DNA from 2 places in the Pseudomonas sp. 9.2(2024) genome. Region 2 is predicted to be linked to the other one. Evidence: predicted binding sites of a transcription regulator. Region 2 holds the regulator's gene; the other holds the start of a gene.
What was found. Region 2 encodes FliA, which starts transcription of late flagellar genes. Its sites were predicted from a motif close to CTAAAGTTTNNNNNNNNNNNGCCGNTAA; they were not measured.
Positions count from the first base shown of each region.

Region 1: a site for FliA is predicted at 2,330-2,357, ahead of ABFB52_RS04420 (methyl-accepting chemotaxis protein). Genes of this name have one in related genera too.

Region 1 is NZ_CP155585.1:1,007,415-1,014,931, reverse strand. It holds gene ABFB52_RS04430 (MFS transporter) at 1-1,112, opposite strand, end outside; gene ABFB52_RS04425 (PA4780 family RIO1-like protein kinase) at 1,169-2,065, opposite strand; gene ABFB52_RS04420 (methyl-accepting chemotaxis protein) at 2,507-4,453, shown strand; partial or broken gene ABFB52_RS04415 (acetyl-CoA C-acetyltransferase) at 4,663-5,938, opposite strand; gene ABFB52_RS04410 (3-oxoacyl-ACP reductase) at 6,116-7,468, shown strand; gene ABFB52_RS04405 (MaoC/PaaZ C-terminal domain-containing protein) at 7,471-7,517, shown strand, end outside.
Region 2 is NZ_CP155585.1:2,009,321-2,016,837, forward strand. It holds gene flhF (flagellar biosynthesis protein FlhF) at 1-1,069, shown strand, start outside; gene fleN (flagellar synthesis regulator FleN) at 1,183-2,013, shown strand; gene fliA (RNA polymerase sigma factor FliA) at 2,010-2,750, shown strand; gene ABFB52_RS09040 (chemotaxis response regulator CheY) at 2,918-3,289, shown strand; gene ABFB52_RS09045 (protein phosphatase CheZ) at 3,308-4,096, shown strand; gene ABFB52_RS09050 (chemotaxis protein CheA) at 4,136-6,406, shown strand; gene ABFB52_RS09055 (chemotaxis response regulator protein-glutamate methylesterase) at 6,456-7,517, shown strand, end outside.

The DNA.
Region 1 (7,517 bases), 1.0 Mb from region 2:
ACGGCACCCGGCGCCCACCACTCATAGAACGGTGCGGCGATCAGCATGCCGACGCCGAACCCGGTCATCTGCAACAGCGTCAGGAAGCTGAAGATCGGCAGGCGCAGGGGCTCCGGTTCCCGTTGCAGCCGTGACATCAGGCCGACTTCCGAGAACCCGTCGCCCAATCCGGCCGGCAGCGAAAACAGCAACAGACCGACGACGCTGTGCTGCTGGAACATCAGGATGAAGCCGCAGGACATCAGCAGCACGCCGCCGAAATAGCGGCGCTCCAGATGGATGTTTTCCGAGCCGTTCAGGCGACTGGCGATTCGCGCACCAAGCAGTTTGCCGGCGGCCCAGACCGCGAGCATCAGGCCCAGCGTGGTGCTGGCTGAGTCCGGCGTGAGCAGTCTGGAAATGATCGGGAAACCGACGTTGTGAGCAGCGCTGCCAAGGGTGTCAGCCATGGTCACCGCCAGCATCGCGGCCACCACCGGAGCGCTGCGCAGGCCTTGCAGCAAAGCCGACCATTCACCCTGTTTAGCGCTGGATTCGGCCACCGGCTCCGGTGCGCTGAACCGCAGCGGCGCAATCAACACTGCCGCCAACAGATAGGTCAGCGCATTCAGCGCAAACACCGTTTCAAAACCAAATCCCGCGACCAGCAGCCCGGACACCAGACTGCCGCCGACCATCGCCATGGACGAGGCGGACGTGATCCAGGCATTGGTCTTGAGCAACTGCGCCGGCTCGATCAAGCGCGGCAACTGGCTGTTGAGGCCGATGGCGAACATCGAATTACCAAAGCCCAGACCGAACGCGATCAGCGGCAGCAACAACGCCTGCTGACTGACCGGCACGATGAGCAACAGCCCAAGCACAGCGGCGCGCAACAGATCGAAGGCAATCAACGGCAGACGGCTACTGCATCGACGATAAAACGCCGTGCCGATCAAGCTGGCAAAAATCCCGCCGCCCACCCGACTGGCCAGGAAGATCCCGACGCTCATCGCGCTGTTACTCAGCAGATAGACATAAGTGGCCAGCGCAACCATGTTCAGGAAAGCGCCGAAATCGGAAATCAGCCGCGCCGTGATGATCAGCCGGGCATTGTGAGAGGTGGTGGTCACAATCAATCCTTGAATGTGTAAAACCCGGCCGAAGCCGGGTTTTCTTTTTCAGATGCTCACTGCATCCACGGTGGCGGAGGCGGTTCGTCGGACTTGCCCTTGGGCTCGTCGTCCGCCGCGCGGATGGCTTGCTTGCGCTCCTCATCCAGACGCGCCGCTTCGATCTCGCGCAGCACCCCGCCGACATCGGCCAGGTCCTCGGGATCGTCGAACTCGCCGGTCAGCACGCTGGCCGGGTGCAACGTACCCGCTTCGTACAACGCCCACATTTCCTTGGCGTACTTGGTCTTCTTCAACTCCGGGGCAAAGCGACCGAAGTACGAAGCCATGTTGCCGACGTCACGCTCGAGCATGCTGAACGCGTGGTTGTTGCCGGCGGCGTCCACCGCTTGCGGCAGGTCGATGATGACCGGCCCTGTCGGCGTCAGCAGCACGTTGAACTCCGAGAGGTCACCGTGCACCAGACCGGTACACAACATCAGCACGATCTGCGAAATCAGGAACGCGTGATACTCGCGGGCCTGATCCGGCTCCAGCACCACATCGTTCAGACGCGGCGCGGCATCGCCGTATTCATCGGCCACCAGCTCCATCAGCAGCACGCCTTCGAGGAAGTCGTACGGCTTGGGCACACGCACACCGGCGTTGGCCAGGCGGAACAGCGCCGCGACTTCGGCGTTCTGCCAGGCGTCTTCGGCTTCCTTGCGCCCGAACTTGGAACCCTTGGCCATCGCCCGGGCCTGTCGGCTGTTGCGAACCTTGCGGCCTTCCTGATACTCGGCCGCCTGGCGGAAACTGCGTTTGTTCGCCTCCTTGTAGACCTTTGCGCAACGTAACTGATTGCCGCAGCGCACCACATAAACAGCTGCTTCTTTGCCACTCATGAGTGGACGCAGCACTTCGTCGACCAGACCGTCCTCGATCAGGGGTTCAATGCGTTTTGGAGTCTTCATCAGCTTTTATTGTGGGTCCTTTATTACCAAACACGCGAATGTCATTCGTTATACGGCAATCCTCGCATCACGGGGAGGGGTTGCCGACCTGTGAACCTGTGGATGCACACACTGTGCCGGATAAACCGGGCCGATCCGCCTCTTTATCGACCGCTGCGAATCATAGCCGAGGCTGCCGAAGTTGTTGGCGACAGGACTTGAGGGCATTTGCGACAGAATCTGACATCCCGCCGCATGCAGCTCGTAAGAATTTTCCATTCCAGCCTCAATTTCCCCCTCCGGCAGCCGAATTCCTCAGAGACAGAGGAATTTGTCCGACAATCGTTCCAAAAAAACTTCGATGTCGCACTCAAGGAAACGGGTGGAAAACAACGTTTTTCGGCTGCCAATAACCGCGAGTCATCTGCACTGCGTGGGCCTACAAGAAAATCTGGAGCGCGGATGAACATCAAACAGAAGTTGACCTGGGCGTTTGCAATCATCGCCTGCTTGCCCGTGGTGCTGGTCGCCACGCTGGTGGTACTGAACCTGCGCAGCGATGCACGGGACGATTTTGTCGACAGCAGCGGGCGCGAGATCCGTCAGGTCAGCAACGCCATGCAGCTTTTCTTTGACGGCATCAGCCAGAACGTCGACTACCTGGCGACGCAACCGCTGATCAAGAACACCGACGACAGCCTCAAGACCTACATGAGCGCCAACGCCGAAAGCATTCCGCAGGGCGAGATGGACAAGAAGGTCTTCGCCTTTCTGCAGGATCTGGGCAACAGTCACCCGGCCTACGCCTACGCAATCGTCGGCACCGCTGCCGGCGGCTACGTATCCTGGCCCGACGATCCCAAGCTGAGCAACTACGACCCGCGTCAACGCCCGTGGTACAAGGCCGCGCAGGCCAAGCCCGGCAAGCCGTTTCGCACCGCCGCCTATTACTGGGCGCAGGACGATGCGACCTATGTCAGCACCGTGCGCACCATCGACAACAAGCTCGGCAGCAACGGCGGCGTGGTCAGTATCGACGTGACGCTCAAGCAGCTCACCGAGATCGTCAAACAGATCAAACTCGGCGAAAGCGGTTACTTGATGCTGCTGGAGAACAGCGGCACGGTGCTGGTCGATCCCAAGCAGCCGGAGCACAACTTCAAGCCGCTCGACAGCCTCGGCGAGGGCTACGCGCAACTGGCCAAGGCCGGCAAAGGGCTGGTGGAAGTCGAGCTCAACGGCGAACGTTACATGGCCAACGTCTGGCCTTCGGAACAACTGGGCTGGACCTTCATCGGCCTGATCAAACAGAACGACGTGATGAGCTCGGCCACTAAACTCACCTGGCTGATCGCAATCATCGCTACCGTGCTGGCGGTGATCTTCGCGGTGGTCGGCGCCAGTTTCGCCAGCCTGATCGTGCGGCCGATCCGCAGCGTGGCCAGCGGTCTGGAAGGCATCGCCCAGGGCGAAGGCGACCTGACCAAGAACCTCGACATCCGTGGCAGCGACGAAACCGCGCAACTGGCCAACTGGTTCAACCAGTTCCTCACCGCGATCCGCAGCCTGATCCAGCACATCGGCGGCGCGGCCGGGAAAATCCTCGCCACTTCGCAGAGTTCGACCCGGGTTTCCGGCGACATGGCCGAAGCCGCTGGACGCCAGCGCGAAGCGGTGGACATGGTCTCGACCGCGTTCCACGAAATGGTCGCCACCGCCAACGAAGTCGCCCGCTCGTGCAGCCAGGCAGCGGAGTCGGCCGACAGCGGCCAGCGTCAGGCCCGCGAAGGTCAGCAACAGATCGATGCGGCGGTGCACAGCGTCGATCAACTGAGCCAGGAACTGGAGCAATCGGCGCAGTCGATGCAACAACTGGAACGCGACAGCAACGACATCCAGTCGATCCTCGGCACCATCCGCTCCATCGCCGAACAGACCAACCTGCTGGCACTCAACGCGGCTATCGAGGCGGCGCGGGCCGGTGAGCAAGGCCGTGGATTTGCGGTGGTAGCCGATGAGGTTCGCGCACTGGCCAAACGCACGGCTGACTCGACGGCGGAAATCGACGGGTTGCTGGGCAACCTCGCCAAACGCACCAGCGCGGTGACCCAGCAGATGCGCGCCAGCCTCGATGTGTCGCAGCAATCGGTAGCGCGGATTGGCGAGGCGCGGGAGAGCTTTGGGCAGATTCGTGAGTCGGTGGATGTGATTCGCGACATGAACACGCAGATTGCGACGGCGGCGGAAGAGCAGCATCAGGTGGCTGAGGACATCAATCGGCACATCAGCCAGATTCATGGTGATGCGCAGTTGGTGGCGGAGCTGGCGAATTCGGCGCGGCTGGATTCGCAGAGTCTGGCGGGGTTGTCGAATGAGCTGGATGGGTTGGTGCGGCGGTTCCGGACTTGAGATTGGGGGGAGCCCTGAAAAGCCCCCTCACCCTAGCCCTCTCCCGGAGGGAGAGGGGACCGAATGGGGGATGCTTCAGAAATCCGCCGACCTGAACGAGCGTTGTTGAATCCATAATCGACGCTGATCTTTCAGGTCGATGTACAGCGTAAGACAACTCGGTAGGCCCCCTCTCCCTCCGGGAGAGGGCTGGGGTGAGGGCTGCTTTTTCAGCGCTCGATAATTGCCGTCACACCCTGCCCCCCGCCGCACAAATCGAAATCAACCCCCGCCCCTGCCCCGCCGCATCCAGCAACTCGCCAGGTTCGCCACGATCCGCCCGCCCGTCGCGGCAAACGGATGCCCCGCCGCCAGCGAGCTGCCCTTGACGTTCAAACGGCTGCGATCAATCGAGCCCAGCGGCGCATCCAGCCCCAACCGGGTCTTGCAGTATTCCGGATCTTCCCAGGCCTTCAACGTGCACAACACTTGCGCGGCAAAGGCTTCGTGGATTTCGTAGTAGTCGAAGTCCTGCAAGGTCAAACCATTGCGCGCCAGCAAGCGTGGCACCGCGTACACTGGCGCCATCAAAAGTCCTTCGGCGCCGTTGACGAAATCCACCGCCGCTGCTTCGCCGTCGCGCAGATACGCAAGGATTGGCAGACCACGTTCCTTCGCCCACTCCTCGCTGCCCAACAGCACCACCGACGCGCCATCGGTCAACGGCGTGGAGTTGCCGGCGGTCAGCGTGCCCTTGGCGCTTTTCTCGAAGGCCGGTTTCAGGGTCGCGAGTTTTTCCAGGGTCAGGTCCGGGCGCAGGTTGTTGTCGCGGGTCAGGCCGAGGAACGGGGTCATCAGGTCGTTGTGCCAGCCTTCGCTGTAGGACGCCGCCAGTTTGTGATGGCTTTCGAAGGCCAGTTGATCCTGTTCTTCGCGGGGGATGTTCCAGGTCTGCGCCATCAACTCGCAGTGCTCGCCCATCGACAGGCCGGTGCGCGGTTCGCCGTTGCGCGGGAATTCGGGGATCAGGTGTTTCGGGCGCAATTGCAGAAAGGTCTTGAGCTTGTCGCCGGTGGTCTTGGCGCGGTTGGCTTGCAGGAGGATCTTGCGCAGGCCTTCGCTGACGCTGATCGGCGCGTCCGACGTGGTGTCGACGCCGCCGGCAATCCCGCAGTCGATCTGGCCGAGGGCGATCTTGTTTGCCACCAGCAACGCCGCTTCCAGGCCGGTGCCGCAGGCCTGTTGAATGTCATAGGCCGGGGTCGCCGGTGACAGGCGCGAGCCGAGCACGCATTCGCGGGTCAGGTTCATATCCCGTGACAATTTCAGCACCGCTCCCGCGACCACTTCGCCGATGCGCTGGCCGTGCAGGTTGTAGCGTTCGATCAGGCCTTCGAGGGCGGCGGTGAGCATCACCTGATTGCTCGCGGTGGCATACGGCCCGTTGGAACGGGCGAACGGAATGCGGTTGCCACCAATGATCGCGACGCGGCGCAGCTGACTCATGAAATGCTCCTTGTGAAATATCCGGACTGAAAATCGAGCGCTGAAAACCCGGTCGGGCCACAAAAGCGCCGAGGGCAAACTACTCTGCTGTTCTAGCGTAGGCCTTATTGCGTGGATCGAACGATTGATTGCCCTTCGCAGTCCACACTTTGAACCCCATCTTCTGGAGAGCGTTCCATGTCTGACCGCTATATCGACTTCGCCAACTCGTCCATCGGCCACCGCCTGGTCGGAGCCCTGGGCCTGCCGTCGCCGGTGAGGCTGGAACGCTGGCAGGCCGGGCGCCTGCGGCCGGTGGAAGGTGCGCTGCTAATCGGCGGCGGGCCGCTGGCCGAGCGGGTCAGCACCTTCGCCAATCGCCTGACCGACGCGATCTACCGCTACGGCGACCAACCGGCGACCGCCACCCAATGGATTCCCGGCCATGGCCCGAAACTCAAGGCCGTAGTGTTCGACGCCAGCGATTTGCAGCACACCGACCAGCTCAAACAGCTGCGCGAATTCTTCCAGCCACTGATGAAGAACCTCGACAGCAGCGCGCATCTGGTAATCCTCGGCCGCGCCCCGGAAACCCTGCGCGAACCGTTTGCCGCCAGTGCGCAGCGCGCGCTCGAAGGTTTCTCCCGCTCGCTGGCCAAGGAGCTGCGCAGCGGCGGCACGCTGCAACTGATCTACGTCGGCGAAGGCGCCGAGGATCAGCTCGAAGGACCGCTGCGGTTTTTCCTCTCGCCAAAAAGCGCATTTGTCTCCGGGCAAGTGATTCGTCTGACGGCCTGCGCCACTCAAGTTACCGACTGGACCCGCCCGCTGGCCGGGCGCAAGGCGCTGGTCACCGGCGCGGCGCGAGGCATCGGCGCCTCCATCGCCGAAACTTTGGCCCGTGACGGCGCCGAGGTGATCCTGCTCGACGTGCCGCCCGCGAAAACCGATCTCGAAGCCCTGGCCGCTCGCCTCGGCGGGCGCGCCATCACCCTCGACATCTGCGCCGAAGACGCCGCTACGCAACTGATCGAACAGTTGCCGGACGGCCTCGACATTCTGGTGCACAACGCCGGCATCACCCGCGACAAGACCCTGGCCAACATGACGCCCGAGTTCTGGGACGCGGTGCTCGCGGTCAATCTCAAAGCACCGCAAGTGTTGACCAAGGCCCTGCTCGACAGTGGCACCTTGCGCGATAACGCCCGGGTGATTCTGCTCGCCTCGATCAGCGGCATCGCCGGCAATCGCGGGCAGACCAATTACGCGGCGAGCAAGGCCGGGCTGATAGGACTGGCCCAGGCCTGGGCGCCGACGCTGCTGGAACGCGGCATCAGCATCAACGCCGTGGCGCCGGGTTTCATCGAGACCCAGATGACCGCGCACATTCCGTTCGGCCTGCGTGAAGCCGGGCGCCGCATGAGTTCGTTGGGTCAGGGTGGCCTGCCGCAAGACGTCGCCGAGGCCGTGGCCTGGCTGGCCCAGCCGGGCACCGGCGCGTTCACCGGGCAAGCGTTGCGGGTGTGCGGTCAAAGCGTGCTGGGGGCCTGAACATGACCATCGAATGGCAAACCCTGCACCACGAGCCGAGCCTGCCGGG
Region 2 (7,517 bases):
GTTGTTCGCCGGGCTGCCGTTGACGGCCGGCCTGCCGCTGACCGCTGCCGAGCCGCTGACCGAACCGACCTACGAAGCTCCGGCCCGTCCTGCACCGGCGCCTGCAGCGGTTTCCGCTGGCGTCGACCCGCGTGCTCTGGACTCGATGCGTTTCGAGCTCAACAGCCTGCGCGAACTGATGGAAGTGCAACTCGGCACCCTGGCCTGGAACCAGCTGCAAGGCAGCCGTCCGGCCCAGGCCAATCTGTACCGTCGTCTGCAACGCATCGGTTTGTCCGGCCCGTTGTCCCGTGATCTGCTGTCGATGATCACCGAGATCGACGAACCGCGTCAGGCCTGGCGCATGCTGCTGGCGCACCTGGCACGAATGATTTCCGTACCGGAAGTCGAGCCGCTGGAAGAGGGTGGGGTGATTGCCATGGTCGGTCCTGCCGGCATGGGCAAGACCACCACGCTGGCCAAACTGGCCGCCCGCTACGTGCTCAAGTACGGCGCGCAGAACATCGCGCTGGTGAGCATGGACAGTTTCCGTATCGGCGCACAGGAGCAGCTCAAGACACTGGGCCGCATCCTCAATGTGTCGGTGACCCACGTCGATCCGGGCCAGTCCCTGGTGCAGGCGCTGGATCCACTGCTGCGCAAACGCGTGGTGCTGATCGATACCGCCGGCCTGCAAGCCAGCGATCCGGCCCTGCGCATGCAGCTGGAAAGTCTGGCCGGTCGTGGCATTCGCTCAAAAAATTATCTGGTCTTGGCAACCACCAGCCAGAAACAGGTTCTAACCGCCGCTTATCACAGTTACAAGCGTTGCGGGCTGGCCGGCTGCATCCTGACTAAACTGGATGAGACGGCCAGCCTTGGCGAAGTGCTGAGCCTGGCGATCAGTCATGAACTGCCGGTCGCCTACCTGACCGACGGCCCACGGATTCCGGATGATCTGCATCTGCCGCGCCGTCATCAACTGGTCAGCCGCGCCGTCAGCGTGCAAATGCAGGAAGAACCCAGCGAAGAAGCCATGGCTGACATGTTCGCTGATATCTACCACAGTCCGACCAAGCAGGTTGGCTGAGGTAATGAACCGTTTTTGTACCTACATCGATGGTCTGCCATGCATTGTTCCGGTTGTGAACGCGCAGCCAGTAATGTGGCCTCCGTCTATGCAAGACAAGGTAAAGAAATAACATGGGCAGCATGCATCCCGTACAGGTGATCGCGGTGACCGGCGGCAAAGGTGGCGTCGGCAAGACTAATGTGTCAGTGAACTTGTCCCTGGCGCTGGCAGAGCTTGGCCGTCGGGTCATGCTGCTGGACGCCGACCTGGGGCTGGCGAACGTCGACGTTCTGCTGGGCCTCACACCCAAACGCACCCTGGCCGACGTGATCGAAGGCCGCTGCGAGCTGCGCGACGTGCTGTTGCAAGGCCCCGGCGGAATCCGCATCGTGCCGGCCGCTTCCGGCACCCAGAGCATGGTTCACCTGAGCCCGGCCCAGCATGCCGGCCTGATTCAGGCGTTCAGCGACATCGGCGACAATCTCGACGTACTGGTGATCGACACCGCTGCGGGTATTGGTGACTCGGTAGTCAGTTTCGTTCGCGCAGCCCAGGAAGTGTTGCTGGTGGTCTGTGACGAGCCGACCTCGATCACCGACGCCTACGCGCTGATCAAACTGCTGAACCGCGATTACGGCATGAATCGCTTCCGCGTCCTGGCCAACATGGCCCAGAGCCCGCAGGAAGGTCGCAATCTGTTCGCCAAGTTGACCAAGGTCACGGATCGCTTCCTCGACGTCGCCCTACAATACGTCGGCGCGGTGCCCTACGACGAAAGCGTGCGCAAGGCGGTGCAGAAGCAGCGTGCGGTCTATGAAGCCTTCCCGCGTTCCAAGTGCGCACTGGCGTTCAAGGCGATCGCACAGAAGGTCGACACCTGGCCGCTGCCCGCCAACCCGCGCGGCCACCTCGAATTTTTCGTCGAGCGCCTCGTGCAGCAAACGGCAGGACCTGTGCTATGACCGCCAGCGGTATGAATTTCTACAAGAAGTCGGCGCGTGACGCGCAGTACGAGCTGATCGAGCGTTACGCGCCACTGGTCAAACGCATCGCCTACCACTTGCTGGCGCGATTGCCGGCCAGTGTGCAGGTCGAAGACCTGATCCAGGCCGGGATGATCGGCCTGCTCGAAGTCTCGACCAAATACGACGCCAGCAAGGGCGCCAGTTTTGAAACGTACGCGGGCATCCGGATCCGCGGTGCGATGCTCGATGAAGTCCGTAAGGGGGACTGGGCGCCACGCTCGGTTCACCGCAATACCCGTATGGTCAGCGACGCAATTCGCTCGATTGAAGCTAAAACCGGCCGTGACGCTAAAGATCACGAAGTTGCGGCCGAACTCCAATTGAGTCTCGACGATTACTACGGGATTTTGAACGACACCCTGGGCAGCCGGCTGTTCAGTTTCGACGACCTGTTGCAGGACGGCGAACACGAAGGGCTGCACGAGGATGGCGCCAGTGCTCATCTGGAGCCGTCGCGCGATCTGGAAGACGAACGTTTCCAGGCCGCGCTGGCGGACGCGATTGCCAATTTGCCGGAGCGTGAGCGACTGGTGTTGGCGCTGTACTACGACGAAGAGCTGAACCTCAAGGAGATCGGTGAAGTCCTTGGCGTCAGTGAATCGCGGGTCAGCCAGTTACACAGCCAGTGCGCGGCCCGCTTGCGGGGGCGTTTGGGGGAGTGGCGAGCGCGCTGAAGGCAGTGTGGGGACACTGCGAACGAGGCTGGTGCGGTGGTGAACGGCACCGGTCTCGATCTGTCGTGCTCCAGACAGTCATCGAGTGTTTTGCCGGATTGATTGAAATGGCGCGTCCAGGTGCTGGGCGCGTTTAAGACTGCTTGGAGGTCGAATTGAACAAAGACATGAAAATCCTCATCGTTGATGACTTCTCAACGATGCGGCGGATCATCAAGAACCTGTTGCGTGATCTGGGGTTCACCAACACCGTTGAAGCCGACGATGGCACCACTGCCATTCCGGTACTCAACAGCGGCAGCATCGACTTTCTGGTGACCGACTGGAACATGCCCGGCATGACCGGTATCGACCTGCTGCGCCACGTGCGTGCCGATGAAAAGCTCAAGCACCTGCCAGTGCTGATGGTGACCGCTGAAGCCAAGCGCGAGCAGATCATCGAAGCGGCCCAGGCCGGCGTTAACGGCTACGTGGTCAAACCTTTCACGGCCCAGGCGTTGAAAGAAAAAATCGAGAAGATTTTCGAACGCATCGGCTGATGAACGCGCGGGGGAGCTATGGAGCATAACGAATCTTCACAGGGCGATTTTGAGTCGACCCTGAAAAAACACGCGGTCGAACTGGTCGAGAGCCTTGAAAAAGGCAAGTTCGGCGACGCTGTGCAACTGATCCATGAGCTCAATCAGACCCGTGACCGTGGCCTGTACCAGGAAGTGGGCAAGCTCACGCGTGAACTGCACAGTGCGATCGTCAATTTCCAGATCGATCCGCACATGCCGCAGGCTGAGGAAGTGTCGCAAATCACCGACGCTACCGAGCGCCTGAGCTACGTGGTCAAACTGACCGAAGCTGCCGCCAACCGCACCATGGATCTGGTGGAAAGCGCGACCCCTGTGGTCAATGGCCTGGCTGACGAAGCCCAGGCCTTGAGCGCCGATTGGGGCCGCTTCATGCGCCGTGAGGTCGGGGCTGAAGAGTTCCGTGAACTGGCGCGCCGGGTCGACGGTTTTCTGGCACGCAGCAGCGCGGACAACCGCGCGGTGTCGAGCAATCTGAACGACATTCTGCTCGCCCAGGATTACCAGGACCTCACAGGCCAGGTGATCAAGCGCGTGACCCAATTGGTCACCGAAGTCGAAAGCAACCTGCTCAAGCTCGTGCTCATGGCCAGCCAGGTGGACCGCTTTGCGGGCATCGAACATGACCGTGCGGCGATGCTTGCTGAAAAAGATCCACAAAAACATCTCTCGCAGGGTGAAGGTCCGCAGATTCATGCCGATAAACGAGAAGACGTTGTGTCCGGTCAGGACGATGTGGACGATTTGCTATCCAGCCTTGGATTTTGAGTTTTTTTGGGTTTTTAGACCTGTAGGAGCACCCCATTAATGAGCTTCGGCGCCGATGAAGAGATCCTTCAGGATTTCCTGGTTGAGGCCGGCGAGATTCTTGAGCAACTGTCCGAACAACTGGTCGAGCTGGAAAGCCGCCCGGATGACGCAGATCTGCTCAACGCAATTTTTCGCGGTTTCCACACTGTAAAAGGGGGCGCCGGCTTCCTTCAGCTCAACGAGCTGGTGGAGTGCTGTCACATCGCCGAAAACGTGTTCGACATCCTGCGCAAGGGTGAACGACGCGTCGATGCAGAACTGATGGACGTGGTGCTCGAAGCGCTGGACGCGGTGAACAGCATGTTCAGCGAAGTCCGCGATCGCAGCCCGATCACCGCCGCCACCCCGGAACTGCTGGCCGCCCTGGCGCGTCTGGCCGAACCGCAATCGGCGGATGAAGCCCCGGCTTCGCCTGTCGCCGAGATGATCGAAGAACTGGTCGTCGAAGGTGATTCGGGTGACATCACCGATAACGAATTTGAACAGTTGCTGGACTCGCTGAACGCCGTCAAGGCCGAAGCCGAAGCCCCGGCGGCTGCCGCTGCACCTGCTTCCACCGAAGCGGCCAGCGATGAAATCACCGACGCCGAGTTCGAGTCGCTGCTCGACCAGTTGCATGGCAAAGGCCAGTTCGCGGCCGACGCCGTGGCACCGGCGGCCGCTGCACCTGCTGCTCCGGCGGCGGGCGACAGCTCGGACATCACCGACGACGAATTCGAGGCCTTGCTCGATCAGTTGCACGGCAAGGGCAACTTTGCCGTTGATGCGCTGGAGTCGGCGATTGCTTCGGTTCCTGCAACGGCTGCTCCGGCAGCGGCTGCGGCCGGTAGCGATCTGATCAGCGATCACGAGTTCGAATCGCTGCTCGACGATCTGCATGGCAAAGGCAAGTTCACTGACGTCGCCACCGGTGCCGTCGTGACGGCTGGCAATGCTTCTGCTGTTGCAGCGCCTGCTGCGAAGGCCCCGGCCGCTGCGGCAAAACCTGCTGCAAAAGCGCCTGAGCCGAAAGCCGAACCGGCCAAACCGGCTGCCGCTGCGGCACCGGCTCCGGCCCGTGCACCGGCGACGCCGCCACCGGAAAAACCGGCGAGCGAAGCCGAGACCACCGTGCGTGTGGACACTGCACGTCTCGACGAAATCATGAACATGGTCGGCGAGCTGGTACTGGTGCGTAACCGTCTGGTGCGCCTGGGCTTGAACAGCGGCGACGAGTCGATGCAGAAGGCCGTGTCGAACCTCGACGTGGTCACCGCCGACTTGCAGACCGCGGTCATGAAGACCCGGATGCAGCCGATCAAGAAAGTCTTCGGCCGCTTCCCGCGTCTGGTTCGCGACCTGGCACGCCAGCTCAAGAAAGAGATCAACCTGGAACTGGTGGGCGAAGAGACCGACCTCGACAAGAACCTCGTCGAGGCACTGGCCGACCCGCTGGTCCACTTGGTGCGCAACGCGGTTGACCACGGCATCGAGTCGCCGGAAGAACGTGAAGCTTCGGGCAAGGCCCGTGGCGGCAAGGTGATTCTGGCGGCCGAGCAGGAAGGCGACCACATCCTGCTGTCGATCTCCGACGACGGCAAAGGCATGGACCCGAACGTCCTGCGCGCCATCGCCGTGAAACGCGGTGTGATGGACAAGGATGCCGCCGATCGCCTGAGCGACACCGAGTGCTACAACCTGATTTTCGCCCCGGGTTTCTCGACCAAGACCGAGATCTCCGACGTGTCCGGCCGCGGTGTCGGCATGGACGTGGTGAAGACCAAGATTTCCCAGCTCAACGGTTCGATCAACATCTACTCGACCAAGGGCCAGGGCTCGAAGATCGTCATCAAGGTGCCGCTGACGCTGGCGATCATGCCGACCCTGATGGTGATGCTCGGCAACCAGGCGTTCGCGTTCCCGCTGGTGAACGTCAACGAAATCTTCCACCTCGACCTGTCGACCACCAACGTGGTGGATGGCCAGGAAGTGGTGATCGTGCGGGACAAGGCGCTGCCATTGTTCTACCTCAAGCGCTGGCTGGTCAGCTCTGCCGCTCACGAAGAGCAGCGCGAAGGCCATGTGGTGATCCTTTCGGTGGGCACCCAGCGGATCGGCTTCGTCGTCGATCAACTGGTCGGTCAGGAAGAAGTGGTCATCAAGCCATTGGGCAAGATGCTCCAGGGAACTCCGGGCATGTCCGGCGCCACCATCACCGGTGACGGCCGCATTGCACTGATTCTCGATGTTCCGAGCATGCTCAAGCGTTACGCCGCACGGCGTATTTGAATCCGGGGCGGCGGGGCGACAACGTCCCGCCGCACCTAATGGAGTGTTTATGGCAGTCAAAGTCCTGGTGGTGGACGATTCGGGTTTTTTCCGCCGCCGCGTCTCGGAAATTCTTTCAGCGGATCCGAGCATCCAGGTTGTCGGCACGGCAACCAACGGTAAAGAGGCGATCGATCAGGCCCTGGCCCTCAAGCCGGACGTGATCACCATGGACTACGAGATGCCGATGATGGATGGCATCACGGCCGTGCGGCACATCATGCAGCGCTGCCCGACCCCGGTGTTGATGTTCTCCTCGCTGACGCACGAAGGCGCCCGGGTCACCCTGGATGCGCTGGATGCCGGCGCGGTGGATTTCCTGCCGAAGAATTTCGAAGACATCTCCCGCAATCCGGAGAAGGTCAAGCAACTGCTGTGCGAGAAGGTTCACAGCATCTCGCGCAGTAACCGTCGTTTCAGTGCCTACAGTGCGCCGGCGCCTGCCGCGACACCTGCACCTGCGCCGACTCCGGCAGCAGCGCCGTCGAGCTTTGGCAGCCACAGTGCTCCGGCCCGTCCGGCACCTGCGCCTGCACCGACTCGCGCGCCAGCGGCCAGCGCTTCGTCGCCGGCCCCGAAACGCAAAAACTACAAGCTTGTGGCGATTGGTACATCGACCGGCGGCCCGGTAGCGCTGCAACGGGTTCTGACCCAGTTGCCGGCCAACTTCCCGGCACCGATCGTGCTGATCCAGCACATGCCGGCAGCCTTCACCAAGGCCTTCGCCGAACGTCTGGACAAGCTGTGCCGCATCAGCGTCAAGGAAGCCGAGGATGGCGACATCCTGCGTCCGGGCCTGGCGCTGCTGGCGCCGGGTGGCAAGCAGATGATGATCGATGGCCGTGGCGCGGTGAAAATCCTGCCGGGCGACGAGCGTCTGAACTACAAGCCGTGCGTGGACATCACCTTCGGTTCTGCAGCCAAATCCTACAGTGACAAAGTTCTGGCGGTGGTACTGACCGGCATGGGCGCCGACGGCCGTGAAGGCGCACGCCTGCTCAAGCAGGGTGGCAGCACGGTCTGGGCTCAGGACGAAGCCAGTTGCGTGATCTACGGCATGCCGATGGCCATC